Regions from separate parts of the Exiguobacterium sp. s91 genome, predicted to be linked through region 2. Evidence: predicted binding sites of a transcription regulator. Region 2 holds the regulator's gene; the other holds the start of a gene.

Region 1 (15,680 bases), on a different contig from region 2:
TACTCCTGTTGATCGTATTCGCATGGCAAAAGCAACGGTCCATCCTGCTCGCACTCTTGACGATCCCGTTATGGATTGGTATCGCAGGAACGAGTCATGCGGCGGCCAAATACGGTGCGCTCGGGTGGACGCTTCAATTTAGTCACTTCTTATGTGTGACGGCATGGATCGGTGTCGTGTTTTGGATAGCCATCGGTGCCCGCTCGACCGCTCATTGGTCTGCCTTTTTAAGTTGGTTCAGTCCGTTTGCCCGGATCGCCTTTACGGGTGTCATCCTGTCGGGTCTGTTACTGATGCAACTGGCGATTCCACTTGAACGCTATACGAATCTCTGGGGTGTACCATATGGTCAAGCGTTGTTGCTGAAGCACCTCCTGCTGCTACCACTTTTGTTCTACGCATTCTGTAATGGAACGCTCGTAAGGCGTCGGTTGCGTTTTGACTCAACGTACGATCCGCGTCCACTACTCCGGATGGAGAGTATCATTTTAGTATTGCTGTTCATGGCGAGCGCTTCACTCAGTCGTCTGGAACAACCGACGCTAGGGCAACTGCCGGTCAGTGGTCCATCAGGGGACAGGTGGGTCTTGATGATTGGCATTGCCACGCTACCATTGCTTTTACTCGGATATCGTCGGCATGCAGTGGGTGTCTTGCTGAGTTTATTCAGCGTCAGTTTGATCTATCTTGGGCTGCTAGCGACAGGGTGAGTACAAAAAAACAAGGTAGCGGATCGTTCCGCTACCTTGTTTGACGTGGTCTTATTTCGTTGAAACAGCACAATTCGTCGCTTTTGCAAGAATCTTCGAATAGGCACGTGCGCCCTTAATATTCAAATGGACACCATCTGCTTCGAAGTAAGATGGATGTTTGACGGCAACGGCATGCCAGTCGATCAGTTCGACACGCTTCCGCTTCGATGCCTCCCGTAACATCTGATTGACTTCTGTTTCCCACGGACGCGGGACGCGTGCAGTGACCAGATAGACGTGATCGGCATTTGCGAATTGATCGAGCAAACTATTCAATTGATCCTTACGGAAGCTCCCGTTCGTTCCGAGGTGGAGAATGACTTGGCGTCCGTGCTGATTGTACGCCGCATACTGCTCACTCAGCGGAATCGCTTCTCGCAGCTGACGACCGAGTTTTGCATCAATTGTTAGTTGCTTGAGTGTACTGCCGAGATAATCTTCAACACCGAGCAGGACCGAATCTCCGATTGCAAGCGTCGGTCGGCAGATTTTTCGCTGATCGTGTGTTGCTTTCGGTGTCGTCGGTTTGAGGACCGGTTTCGGTTTTTCTTTTGGCGCCGCTATCTTCTCGAAAGCAGGTTCTGGCTTCGGCGTATCGGAGACAGCAAGAATCGATAAGTTACCGATGAAGCTGACGATAAGAATCGTCAACACGGCAACACTCGTCCACTGCATCGTTGAAAACTGACGTAACTGCCGCGGATGTAACGATAGACGTTTTAAGTAACCGGACAGTCCGAGTTGACGAATCGGACGTTCGATGAAGCGATACGATACTTCGGTCAAGGCGACAAGCACGACGACGATCAATACGGTCCGAAGCAACGAGAACGTTCCGATCTGCTCGACCGGTGTCATCAACGTGATGACGGGAAAATGCCAGAGATACAGACCGTACGATCGTTTGCCGATCGCAACGAGTGCTGGATGTGCAAACCACCGACTCCAGATCGACGCCGGGTGGGCGATCGTAGCAATCAATAACGCAGCAAGAAGCGAGACGAGGAAAAAGCCACCCCGGTATAAGAAGCTTCCGAACTCACTTGTGACGATCATCAGCATGAGCAAGAGCGGTAAAGTAACGGCACCTGTTTGATTCAGTAACCGGACACCACGTTTTGGGATATCGAGCTTAAAGCGGGTCGGCTGCCACGCGAAAGCGAGCAGACTGCCGATCAACAAGGCGAATAACCGAGTATCCGTGCCGTAGTAGACACGACTTGGATCTTCACCAGGTGTGAACTGAATCGCCATCGCAAGCACGGATGCACCGATCGCAACGCCGATCAATTGCAGGAACAAGCGACGATTTTTCATTCCGAACCAAAGTAAGATTGGGAATAGCAGGTAGAACTGCTCCTCGATTGCGAGCGACCAAAGGTTTTGAATCGGTGATGGCTTACCGAACGACTCGAAATAGGAGACGTCATGGAAGATATACCACCAGTTCGTCCCGTAAATGAGCGCAAAGGCACTATCTTGGCGAACCGTATACAACAGTTCGCGTTCAAAGATGGTTACGTACCCGAGAACGAGTAACAGCATGACGAATAAGGCTGGGAACAGGCGACGGAAGCGATGAATCCAAAACCGTTTCAAATCGAGGCGTCCGGTCGTCTGCCACTCGCGTAACAAGAGACCGGTAATCAAATAACCGGATAGGACGAAAAAGAGATCAACACCGAGGAAACCACCGGAGAAGAATGAAATAGACAGATGGTAGAGAATGACAGATAGGACGGCGAAGGCACGTAAGCCATCAAGCCCTGGCATATATGTAATCGAACGAGACGAGGATTTCATAAGACACGAACAACTCCTTTAAAACGACAACTAATTTCTAACAGTCTTTAGTGTATCGAATTCCATTTTCAAAGAAGTGTCTAAGAAGTAACAACCTGACCAAAAAAGCACCCGATGCGCACATCGGATGCAGGCTTATGAAACATGTGGAAAACGACAGGTCACGATGAAGCGGTTGTCTTGTGAAGTCAATGCGACACTACCCGCATGACGTGCCATGATTTGTTGAACAATCGACAGACCGATGCCAGAGCCACCAGACGAGCGGGAAGCATCGGACGTCCCGAACGGCGTCAGCCATTCGTTTAGTTCCTCTAGCGTATAAGTCGATTCAATCGCATTCGAACAGATCAGCTGGACGCCTTCTGTTTCTTCTTTGATTGTAATTTGAAGATCTCCCGTCCCGTGAAGTGTTGCATTGCGAATCAAATTCTCAAGCAAGCGCCGTAAGAGCATCGGATCGGCGAACAATGTCATGTGAGGTGGACCATCGATGACGCCATCGATGCCGGGAAACAGCTCCAGAACTTGTTCCGTCAGTGTGACGAGATCAAGCGATCTTCGTTCGACTGGATAATCGGTATTCGATAATTTAGCGAGCGTGAACAATTCGTCGATCCGGGAAGCGAGAGTTTCTGACTGTCGGGTGATGATCGCTAGAAGCTCCGTCCGTTCCGTCGCGGATAACGTCTCGTGTTTTTCGGTCAGCCACTGGATGAAGCCTTGGATTGAGGTCAACGGAGTCCGTAGGTCGTGCGATAGACTGGTGATTAATCGCAACTGCTGAACGAACCGTTCCTGATCACGAATCCGTAACGTCCGGAGTTCCTGTTCGATTCGTTCGATCGATTGGGCGAACAATTTGAATTCCTTCGGTCCTTTGACTGGAGGTAACGGTGCTGTTGGCGCTGGTTCGACCGTCAATCGTTCAAGCCGTCGCTCGAGTTCCCGGAACAATCCGGCAATCCAACGCGTCAAGAGTAGTAAAAAGAGGATGAACAGCGTCAATTGTAGGAGGAAAAAAGTACTTGAATTCCCAATCTGATATTCATTCAGTTTAGGCTTTTCTGATTGTACAGTTAAAAAATATCCGGGTTCGTTCTCTGATAAATCAATCGCTTCGATATGATGAAGAGTCCGAATCTTTCCGGTATCGGACGGGTCCCTTTCGGTGGGGGTTTGAGCAGCGAGCAACCGACTTGGTGTTAAATCTTCCGGGTACTTATCAGAAGCATCGATTCGACGATTATCCGCATCGTAGATAGCCCATTCATAAGGACCAATCGGCGACTGTCCATTTTCGTAGCGGGCGATATCACGCTTCACATCTTGAACGACTTCTTGCTCTGTCGTGTAGTAATAACGAGGAAGTGTCTTTGTACCAATCGGCAACTGACTGGCAAATAACCAGGCAAGCGCTGTGCTCAAGAAAGCCGCGAGCAGCAACAAGACAAGCATCCAAACAGTTAGTTTGATCCGTCTCATGGCTCAACCTTATAACCAACGCCCCAGACCGTCTGGAGGTGGCGCGGTTCTTTCGGGACATCCTCAATCTTGTCGCGGAGCTTATGGATCAGGACCATGACAGCGTTCGACGCGGAACCAAGTGCTTCCTCCTGCCAAACCCGTTCATACAGGTCTTCAGCCGAGAAGACACGACGGGGGTGACTCAAAAAGAGCGCCAGGCAATCAAATTCACGGCGTGTCAGGGCGAGCGGTACATCGTATTTAAAGATGACGCGTTCGTCTTCTTTGAGTGTGAACGGACCGACCTGAATCGCTGAAGCAGTAGTCGGGACATGATACTGACTGACGCGGCGTAACAGCGCCTTGACGCGGGCGACGACTTCAAGCGGATTGAACGGTTTACCGATGTAATCGTCCGCCCCGAAGGTCAAACCTTGAATTTTATCCATGTCTTCGCGTTTCGCCGTCAGCATCAAGACGGGTAACGTGTGACCGGCAGCACGCACCGCTTGAACGGTCGAGAAGCCATCGCGAACGGGCATCATCACGTCGAGTAACATCGCATCAACCGGACGCGTTGCAAGAGTCGCTAACGCTTCCTCACCATTTTCGGCTTCGAGGATCTCGTACCCTTCATTGGTTAAATAGAGTCGAAGCAATTGACGGATGTCTGCTTCATCATCAACGATCAAGAGCGTGGGCATGTGTAAATTCCTCCTGTTGCACCCCCTCGAAGACGTAAGCGGGGGGCAGATTGTAGAGCGTGTGCGAATAACTGTGTTCTTGAAAATAATCTCGGAACATCTTGAACTGGAACCGGGTGTATTGAAAGGCGATGAAGTGACCGCCTGGTCGTAGTAACGTTTGGAATTGTGCCAATAAGTCATGCCGCAACGCTGCCGGGAACGAGGCGAACGGGAGACCACTGACGATGATGTCGATCTGTCCGCTCCATGAATCGGATAATCCTTGAACGTCACCAATGAAGAGAGTGACATTCGTTTCCTGAGCCAGTAATTGTTCGAGTGCCGGGCGGAACGTTTCGCTCCGTTCACAAATCAAGAGATGTGTTTCTGGTGAACGAGCGGCCAGTAAGGATTTGGTAATCGCACCGTCACCCGCTCCGACTTCAAGAATCTGGCGCGGACGATCGGCGACGGCGCGTCGTGCCATCATCTCGGCCAGACGTGGACTGCTTGGTGCAACGGCTCCGACACGGAGTGGTGCGTGAAGTGCTTCTTTTAAGAAATCAAACATGAAAACCCTACTTTCCGTTGAGTATATCATGTAGTATGCACGTCGTCCCTTTCGAAAACAGGACGATGTTTCTTAAGTGAATCTTAAACATATCAATGCCTGATTTTCGGCGACATGATGACCGGACAAGCCGGTATACTAAGGACAAAGGAGGGGAAGGCGATGGAACATCACACGTATTATGAAGCGCTCGTTCGCCGGGACGCGACGTACGAAGGGACGTTTTTCGTCGGCGTCAAGACGACCGGCATCTTTTGCCGTCCGACGTGTCCGGCACGAAAACCGAAAGCGGAGAACTGTGAGTTTTTTGAAACGGCGCAAGAGGCATTACTTGCCTCTTATCGACCGTGCCGTCGTTGTCATCCGCTTGCTTATCCCGGAGATCATGGTACGATTCAACGCTTGATCGAAGCGGTCGAGGCAGAACCGGACAAACGGTTCAAGGAAGCCGATTTTCGAGCACTTGGTCTGGATGAATCAACGGCACGTCGCCAGTTCAAGAAACGCTTCGGGATGACGTTCGTCGCGTATGCCCGAGCACGACGGATGGGTCTGGCGATGAAGGAGATCCGAACCGGTAAGCCGATCATCGAAGGGCAGTTAGCAGGAGGTTATGAATCGAGTAGTGGGTTTCGTGAGGCGTCGGCACGGATTCTCGGACAGGCACCGTCGCGCTTTGACGGACAGGTCTTACGCGCCAAATGGCTCGACACGCCACTCGGTTCGATGCTGGCGATTGCCGACGATCAACTCTTACATCTGCTCGAGTTCGTCGACCGACGCGGACTGGAACGGGAAATCGAACAATTACGTCAAAAAGCGCGCGCTGTCATCGTTCCCGGGGAGTCACCGGTCTTTGGACAGATCGAAGCGGAGCTCCGTCGGTACTTCAAAGGAGAGCCGGTATCGTTTCAGACGCCACTGATGCGGTACGGAACACCCTTTCAACGCCGCGTCTGGGAAGAACTCGAGCGGATTCCGAGTGGAGAGACGATCTCGTACCAAGAGCTGGCGATCCGGATCGGTCAACCGACCGCTGTTCGTGCCGTCGCACGAGCGAATGGAGCGAACCAACTGGCAATCGTCATCCCGTGCCATCGGGTCATTCGAACGAATGGAGATTTAGGTGGATACGCGGGTGGACTCGCACGCAAGGAAACATTGCTCAAACTGGAGCACACACAGAGGGGACTGGATGAAGGATGAGTTTGATTAAAGATGTGTTTTCACCGAGTTGGCTCGACCGCTTAGGAGAAGCGGTCGACGTACCGGATTTTCGAATACGAGTCGAACAGGGAGACTGGAATGAACTCGCGTTTAAACAACGTGTCCGCCGTGTGGCGGAGACACTAGAGACGATCTTGCCATCGTTTCCGGACTCGATTGCGGAACTGGAACGACTCGCACCGCAGTTTACCGGTCTACCGGGAATCGTCTTTCCGGAGTATGTCGAACGGACAGCAACACTCGCCGACTGGACGCTTGCGATAGAGACACTCGCCAAGTTGACGCCGCATTCGACGTCAGAGTTCGCCGTTCGCCGTTTTCTACTTGCTGATCAGGAACGTTTCCTCGAGCAGGCATTCAAATGGACAAGATCAGACGATGAACATGTCCGGCGCTTAGCGTCTGAAGGGACACGACCGCGTTTACCATGGGGGCAAGCGATCCCACGTCTGATTGCTGACCCGCGTCCAGCGTTACCGATTCTTGACGCCTTATTACAGGATCCGTCACTTTACGTCCGAAAAAGTGTCGCCAATCACTTGAACGATATTTCAAAGACACACCCGGAATATCTAATTGAGCGAATCGAACGTCACTTAGGAACAGATCCGAGCACGGACTGGATTTTACGTCACGCTTCCCGGACGTTACTGAAGCGCGGAAATCAAGAAGTATTGCAGTTGTTCGGACACGTCACGCAAGGTGAGGTCGAGGTGACGGACTTGGTCGTCTCACCAGTGATGATTGGTCAAGAGTTACAGTTTTCGTTTCAAGTAAACAGTTCCGTCGAGCAACGTCTGCGTCTTGAATACGCGATCGATTACGTCAAACAACGCGGAACGAGTCGGAAGGTGTTTCAACTGCGGGAGCGGGAAGTTAAAGGTGTCCTACAAGTCGAACGACGCCAATCATTTCGGAACATGACGACGCGTGTCCATTATCCCGGGACACATACATTGACGATTTTGGTTAATGGAGAGGCTTACGCGACAGCAACGTTTGAGGTCGAGGAGTGGAGCTGAATGAAAGGACGACATCCGGATTTTACGACGTCACGCCTGTTTGTCGAAGTAACGGATGACGAATCGGGTTGCAAGTGGACGCTGCATGCGTTACGTCAGAACACAATCGTCGGAACGATTACCTTCATATGGAATGGATCGACCGGAAACTTACGTTATACAACGACGGATGAGGACGATCAGCACGGATACATCACAGAAGCGTTGACGTCGATTTTGGCGTATCTCGCGCGGACGTTATTACTGACGCGTGTTTACGGCGAAGCGGGCAGTGCGGCGGTCTGGCGTCGGAACGGATTTCAGTTGCAGGCGAATCGATATGAACGCAAACTCTATCATTAAAGCCCCGCCTGCTTGAGCAGGACGGGGCTTGTTTGTGATTAGACCGTTGTTTTGGACCAGTTGAAATGGTCGCAAATCGCTTCTGCACTTTCACGTGCGCTTAATTGTTCCGTATCAAGGAAGAGGTAGTTGACGTCCGGTAGTTCACCTGGCAGCGAACGTGTCCGGTATCCATCCGCCGTCTCGCGTAAGTCTTGTTCAGAAGCGGCAAGGTCACGCTTCGTCACTTTGTGCGTCAATCGGTTTTCGGTCGTGTTTCGGTGCAGACGGGTTGCGACCGGCGCATCCAGTTCCACGATATAGACGTCAGCACCTGCTTGTTCGAATAATTCGACTGTCTCTTCGATGAACTCAAGACCACCGCCTTCGACGCCGAATAGACAGAGGAACGTAAACAGGACGCCTTCGAGCGAGCTGTTCGCCATTTCCTTGAACATCTCGCGGCGGATCGTATCTTTTAGGCGATGGTGTGCAGGTTCAGAGAAATCAAAATAAGGCAATAACAGATCGATTGTCTGGTGGTTATGGAAAACTTTCATCTCCGTCAACCGTTCGATTTCCTGACCGATCGTCATCTTTCCGACCGCTTGCGGACCAAGTAACAAGACAAATTTCATGGACGAACCTCATTTCCTTTTTCTGCTAAGAATAGCATATTCCGACGAGTGACATCACTAGAACGTTTGTTCGTAATTTGATATAATTCAAGTATGAAGTCCCGTCGTGTCCTTGTCTGAAGGAGGACAACCATGCAAGAACAATGGAAAGCCGTCATTGGCTATGTAGGTATATATGAAGTCTCATCACTTGGTCGCGTAAGGTCGCTTGACCGGACGATCGTGACGTGTCGCGGTGTCCAGCAACGCCGAAAAGGTGTCTTGCTCCGTCCACGGCTCAATCGGGAAGGATACCGCAAAGTCACGCTCTACCAACGTGGTCGAGGAGAGCGGGTGCAGGTCGGTCTACTCGTCGCACAAGCTTTTCTGACGGCGGATGTCACGGAAGCGCGACTCGTCCGGCGCAACGGCAAACGGGCTGACGATCAGTTGTCGAACTTAGAGGTTCTGCCTTCGATCGATCAGCAGTATACGGAACTACTTGGTGAGTTTGATCTCTTGTTAGATCAACGTGTGACGCTGTCACCTTTTCAGATTCGAACGATTCGCGCGCAGTACGAAAAAGGGAAAACAACCCGTCAATTGGCAGAGCAGTATCAGGTGACGGAGAACCGGATTCGCAACATCATCGATAAGAAGGAAGCGAAATTTATTAGCTAACTAAAAGTACCGGATATCAAATGAGATATCCGGTACTTTTAGTTAGATTTTTGATTTGCGATATCCAGCACTTACAGCTGCACCTTCTGTACAAAAAACTTGTTCAGGGTCCGTTTTACTATAAAACCTTTGATTAGGAAGGTGATATATTTTCTCACCTGAACTAGAGATATTACCCCGAATATTTAAGCAAGTCTTAGCTTTAGTGTCAGCTTCTGCCTTAGCTTTAGCGTCAGCTTCTGCCTTAGCTTTAGCGTCAGCTTCTGCCTTGGCTTTAGTGTCAGCTTCTGCCTTAGCTTTAGCGTCAGCTTCTGCCTTAGCTTTAGCGTCAGCTTCTGCCTTGGCTTTAGCGTCAGCTTCTGCTTTAGCTTTAGCGTCAGCTTCTGCTTTAGCTTTAGCGTCAGCTTCTGCTTTAGCTTTAGCGTCAGCTTCTGTCTTAGCTTTAGCATCAGCTTCTTCCTTAGCTTTAGCATCATTTTTTTCTTCAGTGTTATTTTTATGATCATCAGAGTCCAAGTCTTTAGTAGATTGATGACTCTTTGTATTATTGTCTTTATCGTCAGAGTCATCTTCTCCAAAAATAGCGCCACAAGCGCCTAAGAAAATTAAAATAATGAAGATGAGACAACCACAGCCACAACAGCCGCCTTTTTTCTTTTTCTTTTCTTCCATTGATTCATTAACCCCTTAAATATAAAATTACCTACCAAAAAACATTTTATTTCATATTAAATGATAAGTAAATATTGTAATTTAAAGATTAATACTAGGAAAAATGTAAAAAATTAATTTTTTATAGTTTGTTGCAACGAACTGATCCGCGACTCGAGTACAGCACTATGTGTCTTCAATTCTGTTTGCTGAATGACGTGGTGTTGCATCTGTTCCCCGAGCACCTGGCTGTAGGACGAGAGTTCCGACATCAACTGTTGAACCGACTGTAGATGTTCCTGCATGTTCGACTGAACATCTGCGACGATCTGTCGTTGGTGTTCCACGGTACCCAGTGTCGTCTCAATCGTCGTCGCTTCGGTCAACATTTGTTGCAAATGCTCCGTTGCCGTCTCGAGCTGTTGCGACGTCGAAAGAAAACGTTCCGTCATTTGCGAGAGTGCTTGTTCGACTTGATCGAGCCCCGCCGTCCACATCTGATTGACCTGCCGAATATGGTCCGTACTCGTCCTAATATCGATCGCTAGTTTTTCGACTTCCTTAGCGACGACCGTGAAGCCGCGACCAGCTTCTCCGGCACGGGTTGCCTCAATCAGCGCGTTCAGCGACAAACGGCGTGTCTCTTCAGCAACGCGCTGGATATGCGAAATCGAGGTTTCCATCTGCTGCTGTAGATGTGAGGTCTGTTGCAAAATCTGCTCTGTCGTCGTGGATTGTTCCTTCAACAACTGGCTTTCCTCTTGTAAGGTCTCGAGTGTCGTGTGATTCGTCTGAACAGTCTGTTGAAAACGGGTTACGGCATGTTGACTGTTCAGAAGTGTCGTTTGCATTTCGCTTAACGCATCGTGTCCTTGGGCAGTCAAACGTGTTGAAGCGACGATCGTCTGATCCATCTGCGTCGATTGCGCAAGTAAAGAACCGGCGACTTCATCGACGGCTTGGACCGATTGATCCATTGCGGATAAGCGCGAAGAGAAGTGGGGCTGGACGGATTCAAGTTCCTGACTGGCTTGTTGCATCTCCGTCGTTAAGTCATTAATTTGTTGCATCAACTGATTGTATTGAAACGTCAGCTGTTGTAACTCAAAGGTCGTCGTCTTGAGCGTTAATGGACGATACGATCGCTTCGCATGCGCTTCTTCAATCTGTAAGGCGAGTTTCGATAACGGTGCCAGTTGGCGTTGAATCCGCCAGCGGATCAACAGGCTGATGCTGACAAGTGTGACTACGCTCACCCAGACGAGTGTCCAAGCTAAATCTCGAGCAGGGGCGATTAATTTATCACGATCGGTTGTCAACAAGATGACGTCATCGAGTTCTGGAATCGTCATCGCTACTAGAAACTGATCTTGATGCGAAAAGGCATATGTACGCGCATTTTTTAAGTGCTGCAGTAGTTGTTTTCGTTTGGTTGGTTCGAGTGTCAACGGTCGGAACGCCTCACTCGTGTTCAGGCTTTGGAAGCGAACCGTGTAGTCGTCACGTGATAAGTCGGTTCGCTGTTGCTGTTGCAATCGTTTAATGGCACGTGAGCGGTCTGCTGCGTCATCCGGGTACGCCAGAAACGTTGCCCGGACATTCGCATCGAACATCGTTAATTCACGCATCAGCCGTTCCTCGGTTGCTGCGACGGATTGTTGATAGGAAGCGTAGACGCTTAGACCGCTGATCACGATCAGTCCGATGGCGACGATCGGAATCAACCATCCATTTAATTGTTGTGCCAGTAATCGTTTTTTCATAAGCATAAAAAACATCTCCTCCCGTGTACCTATCGGAAGGAGATGAAGCAACATGTATTAAGGTGTTGTACGGCTTGTGTAAAGGTCTTGTGAATCTAATTCACGTAAATCGGAAGGACAGTCGCAAGATGTGTCATAAGTGCTTGTGTCTCTTCTTTTGGTTCAGATGTGACGTAAATGATCAACGCAGCAGCAACGATGACGAAGATGGCGATGACGAGAATGATGAAGAACGGCATCTTACTTTTTCGTTTTTCAGCTTGACGATCCATGAAAGATTCCCCCTTAATGATGTAGACGATAGACATATTTGTTTGATTCCCTCTCTTCTTGTTTGAAAACCTTGGAAAAAGAGGGGAATGTGTAATCTGACGGGAATAGAGTAAACATCTGAAATGGAATGAGGAGGATGTCGTCGTGCTTACGTTGCTCAATTCATTGTTGTTGAACTTTTCCCTATTGATTGCGACATTGCTGTTCGCCTTTTTACCGCTACGACGAATCGAGCGGATCTCACCCAACTCCTCCTTACAAGTCCGACTCGCAATCGGTTGTATCGCGGGTTTGATTGGTGCGCTGTTGATTTTCAACAGTATCTCCTATGACGTCGCAAAGATTGATTTGCGTCTCGTTGCACTTGTTACGGCGTACTTTTACGGAGGGTTAGTCAGCGGTAGCATCACGATGCTGTTCATCATCGGTGCCCGATTTGCGGTGACACCGGCTGGCGAATACGAGGGGCTGATCCTGACGACCTTGATCTGTGTCGCGTTACTCGTGACAGCGACGATTTATCGCCGATTTGCTGCTCAGCGAATGAAGGATTATCTCGTATTGCTTGGAACAGGTATCGCATACAGCTTACCGGCGCTCTATTTATTAACGAACACATTCGAGCGGTTTTTAGAGATTGCGCTCGTCTATATCATCGTCATCATGATTGGTGGTTACGTCACCTATCGTTTCCTACAAGAACTAAGGAAGCATTTTTTGTTCGTGCATACGCAACAAGAACTGGCTTTAACGGATGGACTGACACAACTGGGAAACCGCCGAAAACTGGATGAGACGTTAGCCGAGTACGCTCAGAACGGAACGGTCTTTTCCGTCCTCATTCTTGATCTCGATCATTTTAAATCAATCAACGATACATACGGTCATGAAGGGGGCGACGTCGTCTTACGGCAACTCAGTCACCTGTTGCAATCGTATTGTCCAGAACAGGGCGTCGTCGGTCGGTACGGTGGTGAAGAGTTTGTCTTACTGTTGCCGGACGTACCACTCCGACAAGCGGAACGACTGGGGGAGCGGATTCGTTCTGCCTGCGCCGATCAACACTTCGTTTATAAGGAGTATCCCGTCTTTCATGTCATGTTATCGCTAGGTGCTGCTTCATCTGATCAGGCATCAACCGTATTTGAGACCGTCCAGAAAGCGGACTTAGCATTGTATGAAGCCAAACAAACCGGACGAAATCGCGTCGTCTGTTACCGAGATCCCTTACTGTAAATAAAAACTGCCCCGTTCGACCAAATGGTCAGGCGGGGCAGTTGTGTTTAGCGATGCAGTAACGAAAATACATCATGGCGTTCAAAATCAGCGAGAATATTCGGTGCAATCAACTGACGGATCGTTTCTTCGTCCGCCCAGAGATAGGAGTCGTGTTCTTCTGATAACTGAACGTCCGTTTGATTCGCCGAACAGACATACATCAACAAAATGATTTGCCGATTGGGATGCGTCAGGAAGCTCGAGGCATAGAGTAGACGCTCCGGCGTCACAGTCAATTGTGTTTCCTCTTTAATTTCGCGAACAAGACTGTCGACTGGCAATTCACCGAAGTCAATTTTGCCACCCGGACATTCCCACGTCCCGCCACCGAAGTCAGCAGCAGCCCGGCGGACGATCAGGAGACGTTGCTCGTGAATGATGATGCCTTTGACGGCAGGAACGATTGCTGTCATTTGACGGGACTCCGCGACAATATGACGGGATCGATTCCTTCTGTTTCGACGAGGTGCTGATCGCGTAGATAGATCCCACTCTCGTCAGCTAGTCCGAAGGCACGGTCTGTGCTTTCTTCCGCAAAGGATTGCACGAGATGGGCAGCTTCGCCCCACGTCTCGTAATGGACACAAATGACTGCGTCTTTCAGTAAGGCAAGACCAGGCAAGCGAAGACGTTGATTGTCGCGTTGATCGATCTCTGGAATCACACACCTTTCAGGCGAAACGAGGGCACCGGCTGAAAAGCCGGCGACCGGAACACCATCTGCGAAACGCGATTGGATGATGTCACCGATCGGTGTAGCGACCAAGTATTGCTGATACAATTCGGTCTCGCCACCGGAGATGATGATGCCCTGACACTGTTTCAATTGTGCAAGTTGTTCGTCCGTTGGTGCGTCAGATAGTGGCAGATAGACGAAAGACGAGATGCCATCTTCCTCTAATGGCTCCGTATAAATCGAGGCGTAGCTCGTCCAGTCCTTACCGGTCCGCGGAACGTATAGAATCGCGACCGGTCCACCATTCGTTAATGTAGTAAATCGTGTTCGTAAGTTCGGTGTAAAAGGAGGACCGCCTCCGAATAAGAATAAATGAGTACGCATGAAGTCATCCCTCCAACCAATGTAATAGAAAAAGTATAGCAGAAATCAATCAATTGGAAATGTGCTGGTAGAATGATTGTCTGCGGAACCATGTATGATGTTGTTTCCGTTCTTGAAAGAGAACAAACAGAACGAAAGCGAAAACGAGACCGCGTCCGATCCATGGTAAGACTAGAAGACCGTAGTTCATCGCAGCAAACAGCTGGAGTAAGAAACGACGTTTACTCGGATCCCGCAGATACGTGATCAGCGGGAGTTGCTGGTGCGTCTGCTTGAATAATCGCAGATGAAGGAACGGACGCTTTCGGTGAGACGGCTTCGGTAAGGCACCGTTCAATTCAAGGACGGTCGCCGATAAACTCGACTGTCGTTTCGTTGACAACAGGATATCCTCCGTTAATCCGTCCTCACGTCGTGACCAGTGCAGCACATGAAGGAATCCGAACAGCACCACACACAGTGCGACGACGAAGAGGACAGGGTGCGGTTGAAGCCAAAGCAGGAGTAACAGAGTGATGCGTCCGGTTGCCAGGACGAGATGACCGCTCCATTTCCGCAAGAACCGTTGCCCAGATAGCCGGTATGTCCAAAAGCTAAAGAACGGTTGGAGCAAAGAGAGCGCAAGACTAATCAGCAGTACTGTGATACTAGACTGGTCAAACCGGATGCGATGTAAGGGAAAACAGATTAGATGTAATCCGGCAGTCAATAGAAAAATCCGCATGAAGTGATACCGAACGGAATACCACTTCATTCGAACGATTGCTCCAGGAACCGGTTTGAAGAAGAGGCGATCTGCTGGTTCGAACCAGGCGTAAAAGGCGGGCAGGAATCCATAAAGAATCCATCCGAGTAAAATCCAAGCGACCGGAACCGTTTGAACCCAGTCCGCTTGACCATTTAAGATTTGAATCGCTTCATAGATGATGAACAGACCGACCGGAACGACGAGATACAGCAAGATCGTCCAATCAAAAATTTCTCGAAAGAAGCGACGCTGTTCCGCATGCCGTCGACGGATCCGTTGCTTCAAAAAGGTTTCAATCATGCTCGAGCACCATCGCTTCCATGATGTCGAATAAGCGGGCACCAGGCTGACCAGAGGCTTCACCGATTTGAGCGAGTGTTCCTTGATGTTTGATGCGCCCCTGATCAATCCAGACAAAGTCGTCACACAGACGTTCTGCGGAATCAAGGACATGGGTGACGAGCAGAATCGCCACGCCACGCGTTCGTTCTGCTTCGAGTAAATGTAACAACCGAATCGTTGCGACCGCGTCAAGACCAACGAACGGTTCATCGATGATCAGGCAGTCTGCGCGTTGCATCAAAGCACAGACGAGCATCACCTTCTGTTTCATTCCTTTAGAGAAAGAAGATACATAGTCACTTGTGACAGCACGCAGTTCAAACGTCTTTAAGAGTTGTTCTGTATAGGCATGATCCGTCTCGTGGAGCGAAGCGACCAGCTCAAGGTGCTCGGCGAGCGTCAAATATTCATAATAGGT
Region 2 (15,680 bases):
AAAAAGAGTTTGAACATCAATCGGATTATCAGGACGTACAAGCAAATACGTGAACACAAAAATCTCCTCTAGTCTCTTAAGACCAGAGGAGATTTTTTCGAGTCATTGTTTATGATCCCTGACCTTCATTTTGCGAGAAACAATCATCGTACCGAAATAGGCGACGACGTACAGCACGACCAGTCCTTGTTTTAGCATATAAGGTAGATCCATTTGACTCGCGATTAGAAAAATGGCGCACAGCAATATCAAATAGGGTATGAACTGCTTATTTGGCATATCAGGACCTCCTTCACTATCCATTTATTTCTATTATAAGGATAACACAAGAGATGCATCGAAATAGGCTAAAGATGAATGACTTGCTTATAGATACAATCGTAGAAACGCCATCGTGATAACACCAGTCACGACCGTCCAGGATAAACTTTTACTGAAAATCGCGACCGCCATGGTCGGGAGGGCAGCGAAGACATGAAGCGTCGAAACCGTCGGAAACGCCTCATCTTGAGCGATGAGGAGATTCTGAAAAAAGAGGGCTCCAAGCAGGCAGACCGGAATGAACGAGAGCCATTCTGTTACGAGGCGCGGTAACGTCAGTCCATGAAGGACGAGAAACGGTAAGACGCGTGGAATCCATGTGACGAGTCCACAAGCTAAAAAAAGAGCAATTAATTCTGGGCGGATTTCCATCGTGTGATCACGACTCCTATACTTGCGCCACCGAGCGTCGCGCAAAGAACGGCGACTTCTGGAGAAAAGTAGCGCATGGTTATGTAAAGCAATAGTAAGACAATCAGTAAAAGGCAACTATTCACGGCAATACGGGAACGTTCCCCTTCAAACTGTAAGTACAATAAGCCGATGAACATCGCTGTCAGGGCAAAATCGAGACCGAAGCGCTCAGGATCAGGAAACCAGCTGCCGACAAGGGCGCCGAGAACGGTTGCGACGATCCAGCTGAAGTAAGCAGTCAGATTCAAGCCATGCATGAAGGACGGGGAGAGCTTCCCTTTTTGCGCAGTGTTCATCGCGACAGCGAACGACTCATCCGTTAGTAGCGTTCCGGTACCGAGGCGGTCGCGGAGATGACGTGTCTCAACATGTGGCGCAAGCGTCAGACTCATTAACAAGTGCCTGAGATTGACGATGAACGTCGTCAGAATGATGGCAGAAGCAGGACTATTTAATAGTAAGAGACTCGTGATGATAAACTGAGCGGCGCCGGCATAGATGAAGACGGACATGAATCCGACTTCAAGAGGGGATAAGCCGGAGGCACGACCGACGATCCCAGCTGAGAAGCCGATGCCGATATATCCGAGGACAGTGGGTAGACAGGCACGGACACCTGCTTGAAAGGCTGATGACATTCGATTCCTCCTCTTTTTTAAGAGCATAGCACTCATGCGGAATAACGTCACCAACTGGTCAATATTTTCATCATTTTTTTCGACATATTCGACTTGATTTGGTGGTAAAGACTAAGTGGTACGGCAAAATCAGTTAGGTAAAGGAGCGTTTTTCATGCACAAATTAATGAAAGATTCAAACCGGTTCGTTTCAGACATGGTCGACGGACTCGTACTAGCTCACCCTGATTTGTATAAAAAGGTCGAAGGTGTTAATGTCGTCGCACGGAAAGTGCCGCTTGATGGAAAAGTCGGACTCGTTTCTGGTGGGGGAAGTGGGCATGAACCCGCACATGCTGGATTCGTTGGGGATGGTATGCTTGCTGCGGCTGTTTGTGGGGAAGTCTTCACGTCACCGACACCGGACATGGTGCTCGAAGGCATCAAGGCAGCTCATGGTGGAAAAGGTGTCTTACTCGTCGTCAAGAACTACTCGGGTGATGTCATGAACTTCGATATGGCAAAGGAACTCGCTGAACTCGAGGACATCGAAGTCGACACGGTCGTCGTCAATGATGACATCGCGATCAAAAAGGAAGAGGATCGTCGTGGGGTTGCGGGAACGGTCTTCGTCCATAAGATTGCCGGAGCTGCGGCTGCAGAAGGGAAATCACTGAGTGAAGTCAAAGCAGTTGCGGAAAAAGTCATCCAGGGCGTTCGTTCGATCGGAATGGCACTCTCACCATGTTACATGCCAGAGAGTGGCAAACCAGGCTTTGAGTTGCATGACGACGAGATGGAAATCGGAATCGGCATCCATGGTGAAAAAGGACTTGAACGAAAAGCGGTCGCTTCCGTTGATGCGATCGTCAAAGAGTTGCTCGATCGTCTGACGAAAGAGGTACCAGACAAAAAAGTCGCCGTCATGGTGAATGGGATGGGTGGAACGCCAGAATCCGAACTGTATATCACGTATAAATACGTCGCGGAAGAACTTCAGGCACACGGTTACGAGATTGCCCGTTCGTTCGTTGGAAACTATATGACGTCGCTCGAGATGCACGGATTCTCAATCACGCTCTTACCAGTGGATGATGAACTGCTTGGGTATCTCGATGCAGAAACGAAAGCGATTGGATTCTAATTTAGATAAACGGGGTGTACAAAGATGAAGTTGACGACGGAACAGTTACGAAGCGCGCTCATCAAAGCAGCGGAACAGATTGAACAGCACAAGGATGAATTGACGGACCTTGACCGGGAAATCGGGGACGGGGACCACGGGATCAATATGTCACGTGGCTTCCAAGCAGTCCAAAAGACGTTAGAAGAACACGGCGAGTATGAGGACTTAGGAGCTTTATCGAAAGAGGTCGGGATGACGCTGATCAAGACGGTCGGTGGGGCATCCGGTCCTTTGTACGGCACGGCATTCGTTAAGTTCGCTGGTGCGTTCAAAGGGAAAACAGAAGTTGAAGGTGCAGAACTCGCGGATGCTTTCCATGAAGCGACGGAAGGCATCAAATCGCGTGGGAAATCGGAATTCGGTCAAAAGACGATGGTCGATATTTGGACACCGTTTCAAGAGGCGCTCTCGCAAGAAGGGGATTTGAAAGCGGCAATCGATCAAGCGCTTGCTGATACGAAAGCGCGCATCGCAACGAAAGGGCGTGCGTCTTACTTCGGTGAAGCGACGGAAGGCGTCCAGGACCCAGGTAGTCTATCGAGTGCGTTGTTACTCGGCGAAATCGCGGAGGTGCTTCATGGTTAATCTTGTACTCGTTTCCCATAGTGAAAAGCTTGCGACTGGACTAAAGGAACTGTTAGCAGAGATGGCACCGGATACGCCAGTCTTAATAGCAGCAGGTCTTGAGGACGGTAGCATTGGAACGGACGCGACGCGAATCGAAGAAACACTGAATACACTGGACGATGATGGAGTCGTTTTAACGGATATCGGTTCTGCGACGATGAACACGGAACTGGCCCTTGAACTATACAGTGGCGAACGGACGGTTCGGTTTATCGACGCACCACTCGTCGAAGGCGCGTTTTTAGCAGCTGTTCTTAGCGGACAGTCGAAATCCGTTGATGAGATTGAAGACGGATTGAAAAAAGAGTTTAGCAAATAAGGATCAAATCCCCTTTGCTTCAATGCAATGGGGATTCTTTCATATCTGAATGAAATGGTGCTATGAAAATTGTTATCATAATGCATGTACATAAATAGGACAGTAAAAGAATGTAAAGAATGAGGTGAGTTCTTGAGTTATACGTTAAGGAAAGCAGACACTGAAACCAAAAAGCAGACATTCATCCCCTTATTATTACTGGCTGATGAATCTATCGATAAGATTTATGAATATTTACCTAACGGTGACCTGTATTATCTCGAAGATTCATCTGGGCATGTAATGGGTGTTATTGCTATGACCAAAATTAATCAAGATACAATGGAAATAAAAAACGTCGCCATCAAAAAAGAACAACAGGGTCAAGGGTTAGGAAAGAGGATCATCTCATTAACGCTCGAACAATATATGGAACAAGAGTATCATCATTTCATCGTAGGAACGGCTAATTCGAGTATTGATAATTTAGCTTTCTACCAAAAGCTTGGTTTCCGGCTATATGATATAAAAAAAGATTTTTTTCGGTCGTATCCAGAGGAAATCTGGGAGAACGGAATACAGGCGATCGACATGATCATGCTAGAGAAAAATGAGTGATCCACATTATATATGGAAAGGAATACATGTGAACTCCTCTATGCGAAAGAGTAGCACAAAGAATTATGATGTATGTGCTGAGGCGACACTTTTGAGTTTGGTGTTAGAAAAATGACTTTTAAAATGACTTTATTGTAGTTTTTATAAGACAGTGAAAACCCGGTCCCTCTGCAAAAGGGACCGGGTTAATTGTTTTATTTCGATGGTTTGAAGACCATAGTCGCTTCCACCGCTTTTTGCCATCCAGCATAGCGTTGTTCACGATCGTCTTCTTTCATCTCTGGTTTGAACTGGTGATCCAGTTTCCATTGTTTTTTGATCTCCGCTTTATCTTTCCAGTAACCAACAGCTAATCCAGCCAGGTAGGCTGCACCGAGTGCTGTCGTTTCGTTAATTTCTGGACGATCGACAGGAACGCCGAGGATGTCCGATTGGAACTGCATCAAGAAGTTATTCGCTACTGCACCACCGTCGACACGAAGTGTCTTCAGTTCGATACCAGAATCTTGTTCCATCGCTGTCAATACATCGCGTGTTTGATAAGCGAGTGATTCAAGCGTTGCCCGAACGAAATGCTCTTTATCTGTTCCTCGTGTTAACCCGAAGATTGCGCCACGAACATCTGAATCCCAGTATGGCGCACCGAGACCAACGAAGGCAGGAACGACATAAACACCGTCTGTTGAGTCGACTTTCGTTGCGTAACCTTCTGAATCTTTCGCATTTTTCAGCATCCGGAGTCCATCACGGAGCCACTGGATCGCAGAACCAGCGACGAAGATTGAACCTTCCAGCGCATATTCCACTTTTCCATCGACGCCCCAAGCGATCGTTGTCAAAAGACCGTGATCAGAAGAAACAGCTTTCTCACCCGTATTCATGAGCATGAAGCAACCTGTTCCGTATGTGTTTTTCCCTTCACCTGCTTCAAAGCACGTTTGACCGAAGAGTGCGGCTTGTTGGTCACCCGCAATACCAGCGATGGGCACTTCGTAACCGAAGAAATGATACGGTACCGTTTTGTCGTAGACTTCACTCGACTGACGAACTTCTGGCAACATGGAAGCAGGAACACTGAGGATATCGAGTAACTCTTCATCCCATTTTTGTTCGTAGATATTGTACATCAACGTCCGTGAAGCGTTCGTGTAGTCCGTGATGTGCGTTTTTCCACCAGACAGTTTCCAAACGAGCCACGTATCGATCGTACCGAAGAGCAATTCACCGTTTTCCGCCTGTTCACGCGCACCTTCGACATTATCGAGGATCCATTTGACTTTCGTCCCAGAGAAGTAGGCATCAATCAAAAGTCCTGTCTTATCGCGGAATTTCTGGTTCAATCCTTGTTCTTTTAAGTCATCACAGATACCAGACGTTTGACGCGATTGCCAAACGAGTGCGTGATAGACGGGTCTGCCTGTTTCTTTGTTCCAGACGACTGTCGTTTCACGTTGGTTCGTGATGCCGATTCCAGCGATTTGCTCAGGTTTGATATCTGCTGTACCGAGTGCTTCAGCCATGACAGCAAGAATCGAACCCCAGATTTCGTTTGCATCATGTTCGACCCAGCCTGGTTGCGGGAAGTACTGTTTGAATTCCCGTTGTGCCGAGTTGACGATTTTCCCATCGTGATCGAAGATGATCGCACGTGAGCTTGTCGTACCTTGGTCGAGTGCTAGGATATACTTGTTTTCCATTTCGAAATCCCCCTTGAGCGGTATGTGTTAGTGAGACGTGATCTTAGTAGATTAATTGATAGATGAACACGGCAATCGCTCCACCGATGATTGGACCAACGACAGGAATCCATGAATAGCCCCAGTCAGATGAACCTTTATTCGGAATTGGTAGGATAGCGTGCGCAATACGCGGTCCAAGGTCACGAGCCGGGTTGATGGCATACCCTGTTGTACCACCGAGCGATAGACCGATGACGACGACGAGTAAACCGACGATGAGTGGTTTTAAGCCGTCTCCGAACGTCGTTAAACCGAGTGCCAAGATACCGAAGACGAGAACGAATGTCCCGATGATCTCAGAAATCAAGTTCGACGGCGTATGACGAATCGCTGGACCTGTTGCGAACACACCGAGTTTTGCAGCTTGATCATCAGTCGCTTCAAAATGTTTCATGTAATGAAGCCAAACGAGAATGGCGCCGATGAAAGCTCCGACAAGTTGTCCGGCAATGTAGATCGGAACGTCTGCCCACGGTAGGTCAGAGTTCAAAGCAAGTGCGATCGTCAATGCGGGGTTCAAGTGTGCTCCACTTTCAGCAGCTACGAATGCTCCTGTCATGACGGCAAGACCCCAAGCGAACGTGATGACGATCCATCCGCTGTTTTCCGATTTCGTCTTTTTCAAGACGACACCGGCGACGACTCCATCCCCGAGCAGGATGAGGATCATCGTACCGATCATTTCCAATACAAAGTTATTCATGCAAAAACCCTCCCTTTGGATTAAAGCAGATAATGGCCTTTCTACTTTAAATTACTCCGATTTGAGAACGTTTTCAATACATATAATTGAAATATAGGAATGGAAATTTTTTATTTTGATGTTTAAAGATACGTAAAAGTGGATAAGAAAACACCTCTTACTGCCTGCAAGCAAGCAAAAGAGGTGTTACCGACGACGTTTTTTTCTTTTTTTAGGTCGAAACCAACTGCTGGAATAATCTAGTAGGATATGAATCGTGCTGGCTACGATGATGCCAATAACAAAAGCTGGCAGGGAAGCGAACCACGAATCAATCGTAGCAGAATCAAGAACCTGAAAATATAGACTTAAAAATAGTAGCGGAATCAGAATCGCAGCACTATAAAGAAGCCGAATGATGTCTCCGATGATCAGTCCATGCGACCAGATCGATCGGTGAGGCATGATCTTGACATACGGCATCCACAAGACTCGAAATGGTCCAAAGCGATAATAAGGTTCTGACTTTAAATCGAGGTCGGGTGACAACCAAAGGGTACCGACAGCGATACCGATGGCGGTTGGTAACCAATCGGTTTGTTGCGTTGCGACCGAATACGCAACGTAACCCGTCAGTGCGACGGTATTGACGGTATCATGTACATTTCCTGAAGGCATGAAAAAAGACCAGTCGTAACTGGTCCCTCCGTCAATGAATCGTCCGATACACGCCGATTACCTTACCAAGAATGGAGACATTATCGAAATACATCGGATCCATCGAGTCATTTTCTGGTTGTAAACGTACCTGTTGATCTTCTAAGAAGAACCGTTTCACCGTCGCTTCGCTATCTTCGGTCATAGCTACGACGATTTCTCCGTTTTCTGCTGTGTTTTGTTGGCGCACGATGACACGATCGCCGTCAAGAATACCTGCATTAATCATCGATTCACCATCGATCGTCAACATGAAGACCGTTTCGTTTCCTACATAATGTGCAGGGAGCGGGAACTGTTCTTCGATATTTTCAATCGCTGTAATCGGAAGACCCGCTGTGACTTTCCCGATGACGGGAACATGGACGATGGCTTCCGTGATTTCTTCAGGCTTATCAAGCAATATCTCAATCGCACGTGGTTTCGTCGGGTCACGGCGAATCATTCCCCGTTTCTCGAGTCGATCCAAATGACCGTGTACCGTCGAGCTAGACGCGAGTCCGACTGCTTCTCCGATTTCACGAACTGATGGTGGATACCCCTTCAGTTTCACTTCAGAGACGATGTAGTCGAGAATCTCTTGTTGGCGCTTAGACATTTTCCGCATACGAATTGCCACCTCTTTCTGGATTGAAGTTTGAAATGTAAGAATATATGTTTCTAGATTCACTATAACATAGAACAAATGAGCGTACAAACAATTGTTCGACATTTTGTGTTGACCGAACACGGGTTCTGTGTTTATTATGAGTTATGCGAACAATTGTTCCGCGAACATTTATTCTAACTCATTCATTTCATATTTGGAGGGATTCATGATGATTCATACGATTCGTACTCATGCTTTTTCAATTCTCTTCTATGCCTTAAGTATTGCCTTCGTGATCTTTTTACTCACACCGCGCCCGGATGAAAAAGTGGCGCAACTAATGACTGCTTCCGTTACTGTCGATGAGAACGCCACAGTCGAACAAATTGCTGAAGTCTACAATGACGGTTCGATGTCAGATGAAGAATACGTCAACTGGTTGATTAAAAATAATGATGTCGAGACAAAACACGTCATCTCAAAAAGCAAAATCGTTGTACCAATCGCACAACAATGACAAAATGGAAAAGTTGTGAAAGAACGAACAGGGATGTGAGGTACGATGAAGGTCGTGATTTATTGTCGGGTGTCGACCGAAAAAGAAGCACAAGATAGTTCGATCGAACGCCAACGGATGGAGCTTTCGAAGGTCGCGTCTCAAAAGGGTTTTGATGTCGTGGATGTCGTCTCTGAAAAAGAGAGTGGATATGACGTCGATCGGGAAGGGATGCTGACGGTTCTTGACCATGTGACACGTGATGCGGTAGATGCGGTACTCGTGACGGATGACACACGGATTGGTCGAGGGAATGCGAAAATCGCTATTTTGCACACGTTTAAGAAGCACGGTGTTCGGTTGATGACACTTGATTCTGATGGAGAATACCAGCTTGCTGATGCAGAAGCGATGGTCCTTGAGATCGTCTCACTGGTGGAAGAATATCAACGGAAACTGCATAATGCAAAAATCGCGCGCGGCATGCGGCGAGCTGTCGAACAAGGCTTTCGTCCGGAACGAAATCTGAATCGCCAAGGAGAGAACGCTGGGCGTAGTCGAAAGGACGTACCGATCGAAGAAATCGTACGCCTCCGTGAACTCGGACTGACGTTTTCAGATATCGCCATTACGCTTCGCGGGATGGGACATGATATTTCAAAGGCAACGGTCAATCGTCGATATCTTGAATACCGCGAACTGACACCTAGCCCGGAATGAAAAGCAAGTTACCCGTCGACTGACGCGGTTAACTTGCTTTTTTTTATAGCCTATTTTAAAGTAAGGATACAATTGAATAACTCAAGTTTGAGTCGTACAGAAAGAGGGATTCCATGTTATCACAAGAGCAATTAGATCGAATCAATGCATTAGCGAATAAATCAAAAGTCGAGCCGTTATCAGAAGCCGAAACCGCAGAGCAAAAAGAGTTACGTGCAGCGTATCTCGCAGCATTCCGTGGATCGTTCAAAAACCAACTCATGGGCATGAAAATCGTCGATGAAGAAGGAACGGACGTAACACCAGAGAAATTGAAACAAGCACAAGAAGAAGAACGGAATAAACAATAATCGTTTATTTCTTCTATAGTAAGGAAGAGGTCCCCAATCGGTGGATCTCTTTTTTTGTTAGATTGGTTAGATAGGAAACATTGTACGATAGCAATACATCTTAATAACGATCTTTCATCAATTCATGCATCCTGTATGAGTCGATAGAACGGCTATAGATAGCGCATTCATTTTAATGTGACATACTATTTAGAAAAGTTGTATCACATTTAAGAGTGTGCTAAAATGAGTAGGAATTTGTGAAAAAGAGAGAGGATGATTGTTTTGACGAACATGACGACAGTAGAACAATTAGCAATTAATACGATTCGTACCTTATCGATTGATGCCGTACAAAAGGCGAACTCGGGTCACCCAGGTATGCCAATGGGAGCAGCGCCGATGGCATTCTCGCTTTGGGCGGATCATATGAACCACAACCCTAAAAATCCAGAATGGTTCAACCGCGACCGTTTTGTACTTTCAGCCGGACACGGTTCGATGCTTCTCTACTCACTCCTCCACCTATCGGGATATGATCTATCAATGGATGATCTTAAATCATTCCGTCAATGGGGATCAAAAACACCAGGTCACCCGGAATACCGTCACACGGCTGGTGTAGATGCGACAACAGGTCCACTTGGTCAAGGGATCGCAATGGCAGTTGGTATGGCGATGGCAGAACGTCATCTTGAAGCAAAATACAACCGTGACGATCTCAACGTCGTCGATCACTTCACATACGGAATTTGTGGAGATGGAGACTTAATGGAAGGTGTCTCAGCTGAGGCGGCTTCACTCGCAGGTCACCTTGGTCTTGGTAAATTGGTCGTATTGTACGATTCAAACGATATCTCACTTGACGGCGATCTTGATAAATCATTCTCTGAAAACGTCCAGAAGCGCTTCGAAGCGTACAACTGGCAAGTCATTCGCGTAGAAGACGGAACGGATATCGATTCGATTTCGAAAGCAATCGCGGCGGCACAAGCAGAGACGACAAAACCGACATTGATCGAAGTCAAGACAGTCATCGGTTTCGGTTCACCGAACAAATCAGGGAAGTCGGCTTCTCACGGTGCACCACTCGGTGAAGCAGAAATCAAGTTGACGAAAGCTAGCTACATTTGGGATCACGAAGAGTTCTACGTTCCTGAAGAAGTCAAATCATTGTTTGACGAGCGGATCGTCCAACGCGGTGCTTCTGCAGAAGACGCTTGGAACGAGACGATGAAACAATACGAAGCAGCGCACCCAGAATTGCATGCTGAACTCGTTCGCGCAATCGCAAACGAATTGCCAAGCAACTGGGAAGCAGATCTTCCGACGTACGACTTGTCATCGAAAAAAGCGACACGTCAAACGAGTGGTGAAGTCTTGAACGGTCTTGCGAAGAACGTTCCGACATTGTTCGGTGGTTCAGCTGACCTTGCAGGATCGAACAACACGATGCTCAAAGGCGAAGCAGACTTCGATATCGACCCAAGCGGTCGTAACATCTGGTTCGGTGTACGTGAATTCGCAATGGCAGCAGCTGTCAACGGTATGGCACTTCACGGCGGCGTCATTCCTTACGGTGCGACATTCTTCGTCTTCTCGGATTACCTCCGTCCAGCTGTTCGTTTAGCAGCATTAATGGGACTTCCATCAATCTTCGTTCTGACACACGACTCGATTGCTGTCGGTGAAGATGGTCCAACACACGAGCCAGTCGAACACTTGATGAGCTTCCGTGCAATGCCGAACGTCACGATCTACCGCCCAGCAGACGGAAAAGAGACAATCGCAGCATGGAAAACAGCGGTACAAGCAAAAGACAAACCAACACTTCTCGTCTTGACACGTCAAGGTCTTCCTGAACTTGAAGGCACGACGACGGAAGGCGCTGAAAAAGGTGGTTATGTCATCGCTGGTGACGTCACGAAAGCTGATACACTCTTGCTCGGTACGGGTTCAGAAGTGCACCTTCTTGTTGAAGCACAAAAAGAACTTGGTGAATCAGTAGCTGTCGTTTCGCTTCCATCATGGGAAGTATTCGAAGCACAGTCAGCAGAGTACAAAGAATCAGTTCTTCCGAAACACATCACGAAACGTGTAGCAATCGAAGCAGGGGCTTCACTCGGTTGGTACAAATATGTAGGAACAGAAGGACAAGTCATCGGAATCGATCGTTTCGGCGCATCTGCTCCTGGAGACTTCCTCTTGAAAGAATACGGCATGTCTGTTGAGAACGTTTTAGCGACAGTCAAGCAACTCGGATAATCATTTCCGGAAAAACGGGTCCGATCTTACGTCGGGCTCGTTTTTCATCTATTATCATCTATGCAAACAATTGGAATTATAGTATAGTAAAAAGCGACGTTTTAAGTTAGAGGAGGAAGCAACTTGGCTACATGGATTTGGATTTTAATTGCCCTTCTTTGCTTGGTAGCAGGTGTCGCCCTTGGTTTCTATATCGCTCGTCGATACATGATGAACTACTTGGAGCAAAACCCACCAATCAACGAAGATATGATTAAGACATTGATGATGCAAATGGGTCAAAAGCCATCACAAAAGAAAGTCAACCAAGTGATGCGTTCAATGAGTGGTTCAATGAAATCACCTAAAAAATAAGCTGTACGAAAGGGGACCAAATGGTCTCCTTTTTATTTGCTATTTTTTAGAAAGAGAACTAATCTAAAATGTGAGACTATTTCAAATAATCATAGGATTTAAAAAAGGGGGGAGACTTGAATGGGAGTCTTCAGGAAACTCAGTTGGTTTTTCCGACGAGAATGGAAAGCATATAGTCTTGGGGTCGTCTGCTTGATTTTTGTAGCAGCATTAGAACTCATTCCACCGAAGATCATCGGGACGACAGTCAATGGTCTAAGTGAGGGGAGCTTGACGAAGAATGATTTGATTCGTCTCGCAGGTACATTGTTGCTCATCGGGGTCGCGACGTATTTCATTCGATATTTTTGGCGTTTTCATATCTTTGGGGCATCGATTCGTCTCGGTCGATTGTTACGCAGTCAACTGTATGGTCATTTTTCAGATTTGGATCAATCGTTCTATAAGAAATATCGGAGCGGAGATTTGATGGCGCATGCGACAAACGACGTACAAGCGGTATCGATGACAGCGGGTGCCGGTATTCTAACGCTCGTCGACTCGGTGACGATGGGGAGCTTCGTCATCATCACGATGGTCACGACGATCAGTTGGAAATTGACGCTTGTATCACTTCTACCGATGCCGCTGATGGTCTACTTGACGTCACGCTACGGGAAAATGTTACATTCGCGTTTTCATGACGCGCAGGAAGCCTTCTCCGATTTGAATGATAAGGTCGCGGAAAGCATTAGTGGTGTCCGCGTCTTAAAAGCAACAGGGGAAGTTGAATCTGATGTGCAGACGTTCACGGATCTATCGGATGACGTCGTCCAAAAAAACCGTCGTGTCGCAAAAATCGACGCGCTGTTTGACCCGACGATTTTTGGATTAGTTGGTCTATCGTACATCATCGCTGTCGGATACGGTGCGTACCTGTTACAACAAGGTGAGATCCGAATCGGTGACATCGTCTCATTCACTACATATCTTGGTTTATTGACGTGGCCGATGCTCGCATTCGGTTGGTTGTTCAACATCGTCGAACGTGGTCGTGCTTCTTACGATCGGATCGAGCGGATGCTTGCGATCGAACCGGAAATTAAAGACGCGAAGGAAGCAGCGACGCGTGTTTCATCACCAGAACTCCACGTTGGGATTGAGCGTTTTATTTATGATACGCAACCGGTCTTACAAGACATCGATGTGACATTGAAGCCCGGTAAATCGCTCGGAATCGTCGGAAAGACTGGTGCCGGGAAATCGACGTTCGTTCGCTTATTGTCTCGCGAATACGACGTCAAACAAGGCGCCATCACGATTGGTGGACGAGACATCAAACAATTGACGCGTGACACCGTCCGTCGTCAAGTAGCGATCGTTCCACAGGATCATTTCTTATTCTCGGCGTCGATTGCTGATAATATTGCCTTTGCAAAACCGGATGCATCAATGGAAGACATCATGGAAGCGGCACGTATTGCAGCAGTCCATGAGGACATTCTCGGCTTTAAGGAAGGGTACGCGACGATGGTCGGGGAGCGTGGGGTGACGTTATCCGGCGGTCAAAAACAACGGATTTCGATTGCACGGGCGTTACTAGCGGACTGTCCGATTTTAGTGCTCGATGATGCCTTGTCTGCGGTCGATGCCAAGACCGAGGAAGCGATCATCCACCACTTCCGGACGGCGGATCACGATCAAGCGCAAATCATCGTCGCCCACCGGTTATCGGCTGTGTCGCATACCGATGAGATCATCGTCCTTGAAGACGGTCGGATCATCGAACGAGGCACACATGAGCAATTACTCGCTCATGACGGTTGGTATAAAGAGACGTACGATCGCCAGCAACTAGAATCACTTGTCGAACAAGGAGGGCGTTCCGAATGAATCATGATATCAATGAAAAAGCCGTCCTGAAGCGATTGCTTGATTTCGTCAAACCGTTCAAAAAGCAGGTCAGCATTGCCTTCATCCTGCTGTTCATTACGACAGCAGCAAAACTCGGGGGACCGTATCTCGTCAAGATTTTCATTGATGAATACGTCGCACCGGGTACGTATCCAGTACAGGAAGTCGCACTCTTATTTACAGCGTACTTGTTACTGCATACGACAGGGATCATCGTCGATTACTTACAGGCGTTCGAATTCCAAAAGATTGCCTTGCAAGTCATTCAACGCTTACGCATTGATGTGTTCCGTCATGTCATGCACCTACGGCTTGCCTATTTTGACCGGACGCCTGCCGGAGTGCTCGTGTCCCGGATCACGAACGATACGGAAGCAATCAAGGAGCTCTACATCGGTGTCTTGTCGACATTCGTACAAAGTGGTGTCCAGTTGATTGGAACATATATCTTCCTCTATCTACTAGAGCCGCGACTCGCGACGATTGCATTACTGTTGTTACCATTGTTTTATTTCATCATTTGGATTTACCGAAAGTATTCGACGAAGTATTACGCGGAAGTCCGCGATTTACTATCGAAAATCAATGCCCAACTGAACGAATCCATTAACGGGATGGCGATCATTCAACAATTCCGCCAAGAAAAACGCTTGATGGCAGAATTCGAGGAGACGAACGTTGCCCACCAGAATGGACGTTATAAGAACTTGAAGCTTGATAGTTGGTTACTGCGACCAATCATTGAATTGTTACTCGCCATTTCAATTGCGACACTCGTAACGTATTTCGGTGTCCTATCGTTCTCACAAACGGTCCAAGTTGGTGTCGTATATGCCTTCATCAGCTACATGGAGCGGATTTTCCAACCGGTTCAGCAAATCATGCAACGGTTGTCCGAGTTCCAACAAGCTGTCGTCTCAGCAGACCGTGTATTCAAGGTCCTCGATACGGATGAGCCAGAACCAACGAAACAACTCGAAGGGGATGCACGAGTATCGGAAGGACATATCGTCTTTGAAGACGTGCGCTTTAGTTATGACGGAGAGAAAGATGTCTTGAAAGGGATTTCGTTCGAGGCGAAAAAAGGACAGACGATTGCCCTCGTTGGTCATACGGGAAGTGGAAAAAGTTCGATCATCAATATCTTGATGCGCTTTTACGCGTACCAATCGGGTCGGATCTTGATTGATGGTCAACCGCTTGAGCAGTTATCGGAAGAAGAACTACGGCAACACGTCGGACTCGTGTTGCAGGATTCATTCTTGTTCACGGGAACGGTCGCTGATAACATTCGATTATTCGATAGTTCGATTTCCTTTGATCGAGTCGAAGCGGCTGCCAAATTCGTACAAGCAGACGGATTCATCAATCAACTGGACCAGCAATATGACAGTCCCGTTGCGGAACGGGGGGCGACGTTCTCAGCTGGGGAACGTCAGTTGATTTCCTTCGCACGCACGATGGCGCGGGATCCGAAAATCCTGATCCTCGATGAAGCGACAAGTTCGATTGATACGGAGACAGAGGAGAAAGTTCAAGTCGCACTTGAACGGATGCGTCAAGGGCGGACGACGATTGCCATTGCCCACCGTCTATCGACGATTCAAGATGCAGATTTGATTCTTGTGTTGCATCAAGGGGAAGTAATCGAGCAAGGAAATCACCAAGAATTAATCGCACAAGATGGTCTGTATAAGAAGATGTATCAGTTGCAATCCGGTCATGTCACGGTCTCTTAAAAAAAGATATAAAAAAAGCCTGCCAGGCGGCCTCGCCCGGCAGGTTGTTTGTTCTGATTAGTAGACTGTGACTGTG

What was found. The regulator LexA, encoded in region 2, represses DNA repair genes until DNA is damaged. The targets are predictions, from matches to a motif close to CGAACATATGTTCG.
Region 1: KNQ06_RS12205 (NUMOD4 domain-containing protein) is a predicted target of LexA. The motif match lies at 8,547-8,560, and genes of this name have one in related genera.

What each region holds. Positions count from the first base shown of each region.
Region 1 is NZ_JACSMZ010000002.1:144,561-160,240, reverse strand. It holds gene KNQ06_RS12250 (copper resistance D family protein) at 1-710, shown strand, start outside; gene KNQ06_RS12245 (acyltransferase family protein) at 762-2,555, opposite strand; gene KNQ06_RS12240 (sensor histidine kinase) at 2,691-4,040, opposite strand; gene KNQ06_RS12235 (response regulator transcription factor) at 4,037-4,726, opposite strand; gene KNQ06_RS12230 (class I SAM-dependent methyltransferase) at 4,704-5,279, opposite strand; gene KNQ06_RS12225 (bifunctional transcriptional activator/DNA repair enzyme AdaA) at 5,442-6,485, shown strand; gene KNQ06_RS12220 (DNA alkylation repair protein) at 6,482-7,528, shown strand; gene KNQ06_RS12215 (GNAT family N-acetyltransferase) at 7,529-7,870, shown strand; gene KNQ06_RS12210 (AAA family ATPase) at 7,909-8,487, opposite strand; gene KNQ06_RS12205 (NUMOD4 domain-containing protein) at 8,620-9,147, shown strand; gene KNQ06_RS12200 (sunset domain-containing protein) at 9,190-9,819, opposite strand; gene KNQ06_RS12195 (methyl-accepting chemotaxis protein) at 9,933-11,567, opposite strand; gene KNQ06_RS12190 (hypothetical protein) at 11,657-11,833, opposite strand; gene KNQ06_RS12185 (GGDEF domain-containing protein) at 11,979-13,070, shown strand; gene KNQ06_RS12180 (NUDIX hydrolase) at 13,118-13,525, opposite strand; gene KNQ06_RS12175 (Type 1 glutamine amidotransferase-like domain-containing protein) at 13,522-14,172, opposite strand; gene KNQ06_RS12170 (ABC transporter permease) at 14,222-15,220, opposite strand; gene KNQ06_RS12165 (ABC transporter ATP-binding protein) at 15,213-15,680, opposite strand, start outside.
Region 2 is NZ_JACSMZ010000001.1:1,761,183-1,776,862, reverse strand. It holds gene KNQ06_RS09300 (GNAT family N-acetyltransferase) at 1-53, shown strand, start outside; gene KNQ06_RS09295 (AzlD domain-containing protein) at 367-693, opposite strand; gene KNQ06_RS09290 (AzlC family ABC transporter permease) at 672-1,373, opposite strand; gene dhaK (dihydroxyacetone kinase subunit DhaK) at 1,528-2,496, shown strand; gene dhaL (dihydroxyacetone kinase subunit DhaL) at 2,521-3,123, shown strand; gene dhaM (dihydroxyacetone kinase phosphoryl donor subunit DhaM) at 3,116-3,484, shown strand; gene KNQ06_RS09270 (GNAT family N-acetyltransferase) at 3,617-4,081, shown strand; gene glpK (glycerol kinase GlpK) at 4,276-5,778, opposite strand; gene KNQ06_RS09260 (MIP/aquaporin family protein) at 5,822-6,523, opposite strand; gene KNQ06_RS09255 (metal-binding protein) at 6,710-7,180, opposite strand; gene lexA (transcriptional repressor LexA) at 7,212-7,826, opposite strand; gene yneA (cell division suppressor protein YneA) at 8,038-8,325, shown strand; gene KNQ06_RS09240 (YneB family resolvase-like protein) at 8,371-9,024, shown strand; gene KNQ06_RS09235 (DUF896 domain-containing protein) at 9,138-9,374, shown strand; gene tkt (transketolase) at 9,630-11,618, shown strand; gene KNQ06_RS09225 (YneF family protein) at 11,742-11,972, shown strand; gene KNQ06_RS09220 (ABC transporter transmembrane domain-containing protein) at 12,093-13,844, shown strand; gene KNQ06_RS09215 (ABC transporter ATP-binding protein) at 13,841-15,604, shown strand; gene KNQ06_RS09210 (SH3 domain-containing protein) at 15,662-15,680, opposite strand, start outside.